3 regions of the Spirillospora sp. NPDC049024 genome follow, and region 3 is predicted to be linked to each of the others. Evidence: riboswitches for the same ligand, from Rfam matches in the RefSeq annotation. Region 3 holds a riboswitch; each other region holds the start of a gene.
What was found. A riboswitch is a leader RNA that binds a small molecule or an ion and turns the genes downstream of it on or off. The one in region 3 is predicted to bind thiamine pyrophosphate.
Positions count from the first base shown of each region.

Region 1: it holds a riboswitch for thiamine pyrophosphate, as region 3 does, so the genes downstream of both, AB0C21_RS08865 (purine-cytosine permease family protein) here and thiO (glycine oxidase ThiO) in region 3, are expected to answer to the same signal.
Region 2: it holds a riboswitch for thiamine pyrophosphate, as region 3 does, so the genes downstream of both, thiC (phosphomethylpyrimidine synthase ThiC) here and thiO (glycine oxidase ThiO) in region 3, are expected to answer to the same signal.

Region 1 is NZ_JBEZFD010000004.1:163,580-165,832, reverse strand. It holds gene AB0C21_RS08880 (hypothetical protein) at 1-66, shown strand, start outside; gene AB0C21_RS08875 (SSI family serine proteinase inhibitor) at 175-480, opposite strand; gene AB0C21_RS08870 (rhodanese-like domain-containing protein) at 683-1,018, shown strand; TPP riboswitch at 1,104-1,220, shown strand; gene AB0C21_RS08865 (purine-cytosine permease family protein) at 1,213-2,253, shown strand, end outside.
Region 2 is NZ_JBEZFD010000032.1:36,309-38,561, forward strand. It holds gene AB0C21_RS39140 (hypothetical protein) at 1-449, shown strand, start outside; gene tsaA (tRNA (N6-threonylcarbamoyladenosine(37)-N6)-methyltransferase TrmO) at 468-872, opposite strand; TPP riboswitch at 963-1,076, shown strand; gene thiC (phosphomethylpyrimidine synthase ThiC) at 1,072-2,253, shown strand, end outside.
Region 3 is NZ_JBEZFD010000007.1:313,606-315,858, forward strand. It holds gene AB0C21_RS16040 (NAD(P)/FAD-dependent oxidoreductase) at 1-699, opposite strand, end outside; TPP riboswitch at 818-931, shown strand; gene thiO (glycine oxidase ThiO) at 921-2,048, shown strand; gene thiS (sulfur carrier protein ThiS) at 2,045-2,245, shown strand; gene AB0C21_RS16055 (thiazole synthase) at 2,248-2,253, shown strand, end outside.

The DNA of each region.
Region 1 (2,253 bases), on a different contig from region 3:
CTGGCATGCCCGCTCGCGTTCGACACCGCCGTCTCCCAGAACCGCAGCATCGGCGGCCTGCTCTGACCCCGCCGCTCCGGCGGGGAGCCGGGACGCGTCAGGCCCCGGCGGGCGCCGGGGCCTGACTCATGGATCGCGGACGGAGCCGGAACGGGGATGGCTCGTCCGCCGGGTTCAGCGGACCTTCGGGACGTTCCCGAAGACCGGGCCGATCTGGCTCCAGCGGTGCAGCTGGCAGCCGTCATCGCGGGTGAACGTGGTGTCGACCTGCTTCCCCTGCCAGGTGCCCTTGACCGTGGCGATCTCCGGACCGCCGTAGATCTTGGTGCACATCTGGTCCTTGGGGACGGGTTTGAAGGGATCCTTGACCTTGGTGAGGGCCGCGCAGGCGCCGGCCGCCTGGGGATGGTCGCCGCCGGGCGGGCCGCAGGTCAGCCGCCAGGTCTTGGCGGGCGCCTCCTTGGAGGCCTTGACCTGCACGGTGAGTGTGTCCGCCGGTGAGCCGGACGGCTGCACGGACGTCGTGCCCGAAGGCGCTCCGGCGGGGTTTCCGTTTGCCTGTTCGTCGCCGCAGGCGGCCATGGACAGGAGCAAGGCCAGCCCGGGCGCTGCGAAAAGGAGCGTCCGATACCGCATGCGTGATTCGACGCAGAGGGGCTTCGCGCGGTTCCATGGGGGTGTGATGAATTTCGGGGAAGACGTGCCGGCCGTGGTCGCCGCGGAGGTCCCGCAGGACGGCTACCTGCTGGACGTCCGCGAACAGGACGAGTGGGAGGCGGGCCACGCGCCCGAGGCGGTCCACATCCCCATGCGCCAGCTCGGCGACCGCGCCGGGGAGATCCCGCGTGACCGGGAGGTCTATGTGATCTGCCGGTCCGGGGCGCGGTCCGCGCAGGTCACGGTCGCGCTGAACCAGGCGGGCTGGCTGGCGCGCAACGTCGGCGACGGCATGCACGGGTGGGCCCGGGCCGGCCGCCCGATGGAGGGGACCGGGGACGGCCCGCCCTTCGTCGCGTGATCCGACCGGCCGCCGAGTGATCTGACCCCGATGCCCCCTTTTGGGGCGTGACGGGCGGTTGTATGCGGTTGTACGATCGGGCCTGACCGATACCCGCGGGAGCTCGGGCCACAGCCGGGCTGAGAGGGCGGCCTCCAAGGCGTCGCCGACCGCATGAACCTGTCCGGGTAATGCCGGCGTAGGGAGTGTGTCCCGTGACGTCCGACGTCGAAAAGCGCCCTCAGGACGAGCGCGTCCGCGACGAGGTCCCGTTCACCCTCGACGAGCCCGCCCCCAAGGTCCTCGGATTCTGGGACCAGAGCGCCTTCTGGGGGAACCTCGGCGTCAGCCTCCTGGCCTTCTCCGGCGCCTACACCGTCCTCGCGCCGGACGAGGCCGGCCGGCCCACCATCTCGATCATGGCGGGCATCGTCGCGATGGCCGTGGGAACGGCCCTCGGCGGGCTGATGCTCGGCCTCGCCGCCGTCCCCGGCGCGCGCACCGGCCAGCCCGCGATGGTGCTGCTGCGCGGCCTGTTCGGCGCGCGGCTGTCGTACGCGCCGACCGTCCTCAACATCGCCCAGCTCGTCGGCTGGGGCACGTTCGAGCTGATCGTCATCGCCGACGCGGCCCGCGAGCTGTGGGACGGCGTCCCCCGCTGGGGCTACGTCGTCGCGGCGGGCGCGATCACGACCGTGCTGACGGTGTGGCCGCTCGGCTCGGTGCGGCTGCTGCGCCGCTACGTGACCGTCGCGGTGGCGATCGCGCTCGTCTACTTCTACGTCCGGCTCGTCCAGGAGCCGCTGCCCGACCTGAACCGGGGCTCGTGGGGCGGGTTCTGGGTCGGCGCGGACGCCGCGCTGGCCGTGTCGATCTCCTGGGTGCCGGTCGCCGCCGACTACACCCGGCACGCGCGCACCGAGCGCGGGGCGTTCGGCGCCGCGGCCGTCGGCTACTCCGTCACGCAGATCGTCGCCTACGTCCTCGGCCTGCTCGCGCTCGCACTGGTCGCGGGCGACTCGGGCAAGATCTTCGACCCGTTCCTGGGCGCCTCGCTGGGCGTGGTGTTCTTCGCGGTGTTCGTGCTGCGGGAGGCCGACCAGTCGTTCGCCGACACCTACTCCACCGCGGTGTCGATCCAGAACCTGTTCCCCCGGGCCGACCGCCGGGTGCTGAGCGTCGGGCTCGGCATCCTCATCACCGTGCTCGCGCTGGTCCTGGACATCGGCGACTACGCGGGCTTCCTCTCGCTGATC
Region 2 (2,253 bases), on a different contig from region 3:
ACGGGAGGGGCCGGTACCGCGACCGGGACGGCGGCGCGGTCCTCGCCGTGGCCTGCCGGCGGCGCGGCCGGAGGACCGTCGTGCTGCGCGACCCCCACGCCGCCGCGCTGCTGGTGGTCCGGGGCCCCTCCCGGTTGCCGGGCCGCGACCGCGTGCGCGTCCTCGACCCCGCCGGGCGCACCCTCGGGTTCCTGCGCGGCCCGCGCGAGCCGTCCTTCCACACCGCCGGCGGGATCCTCCTCGGCAGCACGCGCGAGACCGGCGGCGGCCTCGTCGTCACCGGCATCGACGGCCGGCGCTCGGCCGCGCTGGACACCGGCGGCGGCGAGGGCGACGGAGACACGGGCGACGGAGACGAGGTCCGGCTGGAGCGGTCGCCGTCCGCCCCGGACCCGCTCCGCACCCTGGCCCTCGCGCTGCCGGTCGCGTTCCGCTCGGGCCGCCGCTAGCCGGGCGGCCGGAGCCGGTCAGATGACGGGCTTGACGTCCAGGATGGGCGTCCCGTCCACGGCCTCCATGTCGCGGACGCGCAGCCGCCGCCCGCTCACCTGGAGGATCTCGACCGGATGCAGGCCGACCGGATTCGGCCGGTCCGGCGAGCGGGTCGCGAACACGCCGGTCTCGGGGTTGGCCGGGTCGTTGCGCGGCCGCGTCCGCAGGACCTCGCGCGACGCCTGGTGCAGCCAGGTGAGCACGATGATCCGGTCGCCGGGGCGGAGCCCGTCGAGGGCGGCGCGGTAGGCCGGTTCGAAGACCAGCCAGGCCTCGGGGGCGCCTTCGGTGCCCTGCTTCGGCGCCGCCGCGCGGTCGGTGAGCGGCGAGGAGACGTGCCCGACCGGTGTGAGCGTGACTTCCCTGTCGACGTGGGACATGCCGTGATCTTCCCAGAGGCTCCGCGCGGGCGCGTTCTACCCCGCGGACGGCGGTTGCGGCAACGGGGGCGGCGCGGGTTAACGTCGGGGACGACAGATCGCGGGGGTCCGGCGAACCGGGCTGAGATAGCGGCTGGGACGGCCGCTGACCGCATGAACCTGACCGGGTAATGCCGGCGTAGGGAGAGATCGAGTCGTCATGACCGAACCTGTGGTTCCAGCTGCCCGCAAGACCTACCTCCAGGGCTCGCGCCCGGAGCTCCGGGTCCCGATGCGGGAGGTGGCGCTGACCAACGGCGACGTCGTCGTCCTGTACGACACGTCCGGGCCGTACACCGACCCCGACCAGCGGACCGACGTGCGCCGCGGGCTGCCGCCGCTGCGGGAGGCCTGGATCGCCGAGCGCGGCGACACCGCCCCGTACGAGGGGCGGGCGGCGCGCCCCGAGGACGACGGACGCCGGCCGTCGTCCACCGCCTTCCCCGGGGGCGCGGGAGGCCTCCCGCAGGCCGACGGCGAGGGCTCCCTGCCCCGGCGGCCGCGGCGCGGCACCGGCGGCGCGGTGACCCAGCGGGCCTACGCGCGGCGCGGGGAGATCACGCCGGAGATGGAGTTCGCCGCGCTGCGCGAGGGCGTGGCCCCGGAGGCCGTCCGGGACGCGCTGGCGGCCGGGCGAGCGGTGCTGCCCGCCAACGTCAACCATCCCGAGATCGAGCCGATGGTCATCGGACGCGACTTCCTGGTCAAGGTCAACGCGAACATCGGCAACTCGGCGGTCGCGTCCTCGATCGAGGACGAGGTCGAGAAGATGACGTGGGCCACCCGCTGGGGCGCCGACACGATCATGGACTTGTCGACGGGGCGGGACATCCACACCACGCGCGAGTGGATCCTGCGCAACTCCCCCGTGCCGGTCGGGACCGTGCCGCTGTACCAGGCGGTGGAGAAGGTCGGCGGCGACCCGGCGGAGCTCACCTACGAGGTGTTCCGCGACACCGTGATCGAGCAGGCGGAGCAGGGCGTGGACTACATGACCGTCCACGCCGGGGTGCTGCTGTCGTACGTCCCGCTGACGGCGCGGCGCAAGACGGGGATCGTGTCCCGGGGCGGGTCGATCATGGCGGCCTGGTGCCTGGCGCACCACGAGGAGAACTTCCTCTACACCCACTTCGAGGAGCTGTGCGAGATCTTCGCCGCCTACGACGTGACCTGGTCGCTCGGGGACGGCCTGCGCCCGGGCTCCATCGCGGACGCCAACGACGAGGCCCAGTTCGCCGAGCTGCGCACCCAGGGCGAGCTGACGCGGATCGCCGCGCGGTTCGGCACCCAGGTGATGAACGAGGGCCCCGGGCACGTCCCCATGCACAAGATCAAGGAGAAC
Region 3 (2,253 bases):
GACGGGCCTGACCCCGATGCCCACGACCACCTCGTCGGCGTCGATGCGCCCGCCCCCGGCGAGGGCGAGGCCGCCCTCGCGCACCTCGGCGACCTTGACCCCGGTCCGCAGCTCGACGCCGGCCTCCGCGTACCAGGGGGCGGTGAGCGCGCCGACCTCGGGCCCGACGGCGCCCGCGAGGGGCGTGTCGGCCGCCTCCACGACGGTGACCGCGCAGCCCTTGCGGGCCGCGGTGGTGGCGACCTCGGCGCCGATCCAGCCCGCCCCGACGATCACGATGCGGGCGCCAGGGACGAGCCGGGCGCGCAGGTCGCGGGCCTCGTCGATGGTGCGCAGCACGTGCTGGCGCCCGTCCCCGGGCAGGGTGATCGGGGCGGCGCCGGTCGCGATCACCAGGCCGTCGAAGGGGAGGTCGCCCGCCGTGGAGGCCACCGTCCCGCCGCGTCCGGGCTCGTCCAGCCGCAGCCCGGTGGCGCGCTCGCCGAGCAGCAGCTCGCAGCGCAGCGCGTCCCAGTCGGCGTCGACGGTCGTGTCGTCGGACTCTCCCGCGAGGACGGCCTTCGACAGCGGCGGCCGGTCGTAGGGCCGGTGCCGTTCCGCCGACAGGAGGGTCAGCGCGCCCTCGTACCCCTTGCTCCTCAGGGCCTCCACGGCGCGCACGCCGGCCAGCCCACCACCCACGACGATGACCCTGTCCATGGAAGGCCACATTAACGGCCCGCGTTCCGCGGACGGACAGGTGGGTGGACAGGTGTCCAATCAGCCGCCCGCTCCCCCGAGGTCGTAAGGTGGTGACGAGCAGAAACCTGCACAGAACAGAACAAAGCGCGGGAGTCCGGTGCGACCGGGCTGAGAGGGCGGCTGACCGGGCCGCCGACCGCCAGGACCTGATCCGGATCATGCCGGCGAAGGGAGCGCGCATGGAGATAGCGATCATCGGCGCCGGGGTGGTCGGCCTGGCCACCGCCTGGCGCACCGCCGCCGGCGGCGCCGCCGTCACCCTCGTCGACCCCGCGCCCGCGTCGGGCGCCTCCTCCGTCGCGGCGGGCATGCTGACCCCCGTCAGCGAGCTGAACTACGGCGAGGAGCCGCTGCTGCGGCTCGGCCTCGCCTCCCGCGACCGCTACGGCGCGTTCGTCGCGGAACTGGAGGAGCTGACCGGCCTGGAGACCGGCTACCGCGCCGACGGGATCATCGAGGTCGCGTTCGACTCCGACGACCTGCGGTACCTGGACGACCTGCGCCGCTTCCAGGAGCACCTCGGCATCCCGGCGGAGGCGCTCACCGGCCGGGAGTGCCGGCGGCTGGAGCCGATGCTCGCGCCCGGCGTGCGCGGCGGCCTGCTCGCCCCGCGGGACGGATCGGTCGACCCCCGCAGGCTCGCCCCCGCGCTGCTGGCCGCGTGCGAGCGGCTGGGCGTCCGGCTCGTCCGGCGGCGGGCCGCGCGCGTCGTCGTGGAGAACGACGCCGCCACCGGCGTCGGCCTGGACGACGGCACCGTGATCCGCGCGGACCGGGTGCTGCTGGCCGCGGGCCCGTGGTCGGGCGACGTCGGCGGGCTGCCCCCCGGGACCGTTCCACCCGTCCGCCCGGTGAAGGGGCAGGTGATCCGGCTGCGCACCCGGACGCCGTTCCTGCGGCGGCCGACCCGCGGCCTCGTCAGGGGGTCCTCGGTCTACCTGGTGCCGCGCCCGGACGGCGAGATCGTCCTCGGCGCCACGCAGGAGGAGCTGGGCTTCGACACGCGCGTCACCGCCGGCGGGCTGTGGGAGCTGCTTCGTGACGCCCGCGAGCTGCTGCCCGGCATCACCGAGCTGGAGTTCGCGGAGGTCACCGCCGGGCTGCGGCCCGGCTCCCCCGACAACGCGCCCGTGATGGGGCCGACCGCGCTGGCCGGGCTGTTCGTCGGCACCGGGCACTTCCGCAACGGCATCCTGCTCACGCCGGTGAGCGCCGACATCCTGTCCGCGATGCTGCTGGACGGGCCCGTCCCCGAGGTCGCCGGGCCGTTCGCCCCCGACCGCTTCTCCCCCGAGGTGAGCGCATGAAGGTGATCGTCAACGGTGAGCCGCGCGAGCTGCCCGAGGGCGCGAGCGTGGCCGAGGTCGTCGCGTCCGTCACGGCCGCGGCGACGGGCGTGGCGGCGGCCCTGAACGACGAGGTCGTCCGGCGCTCGGCCTGGGAGGCCACGCCCCTGAAGGACGCCGACCGCGTCGAGGTGCTGACCGCGGTCCAGGGAGGGTGAGGATGGAC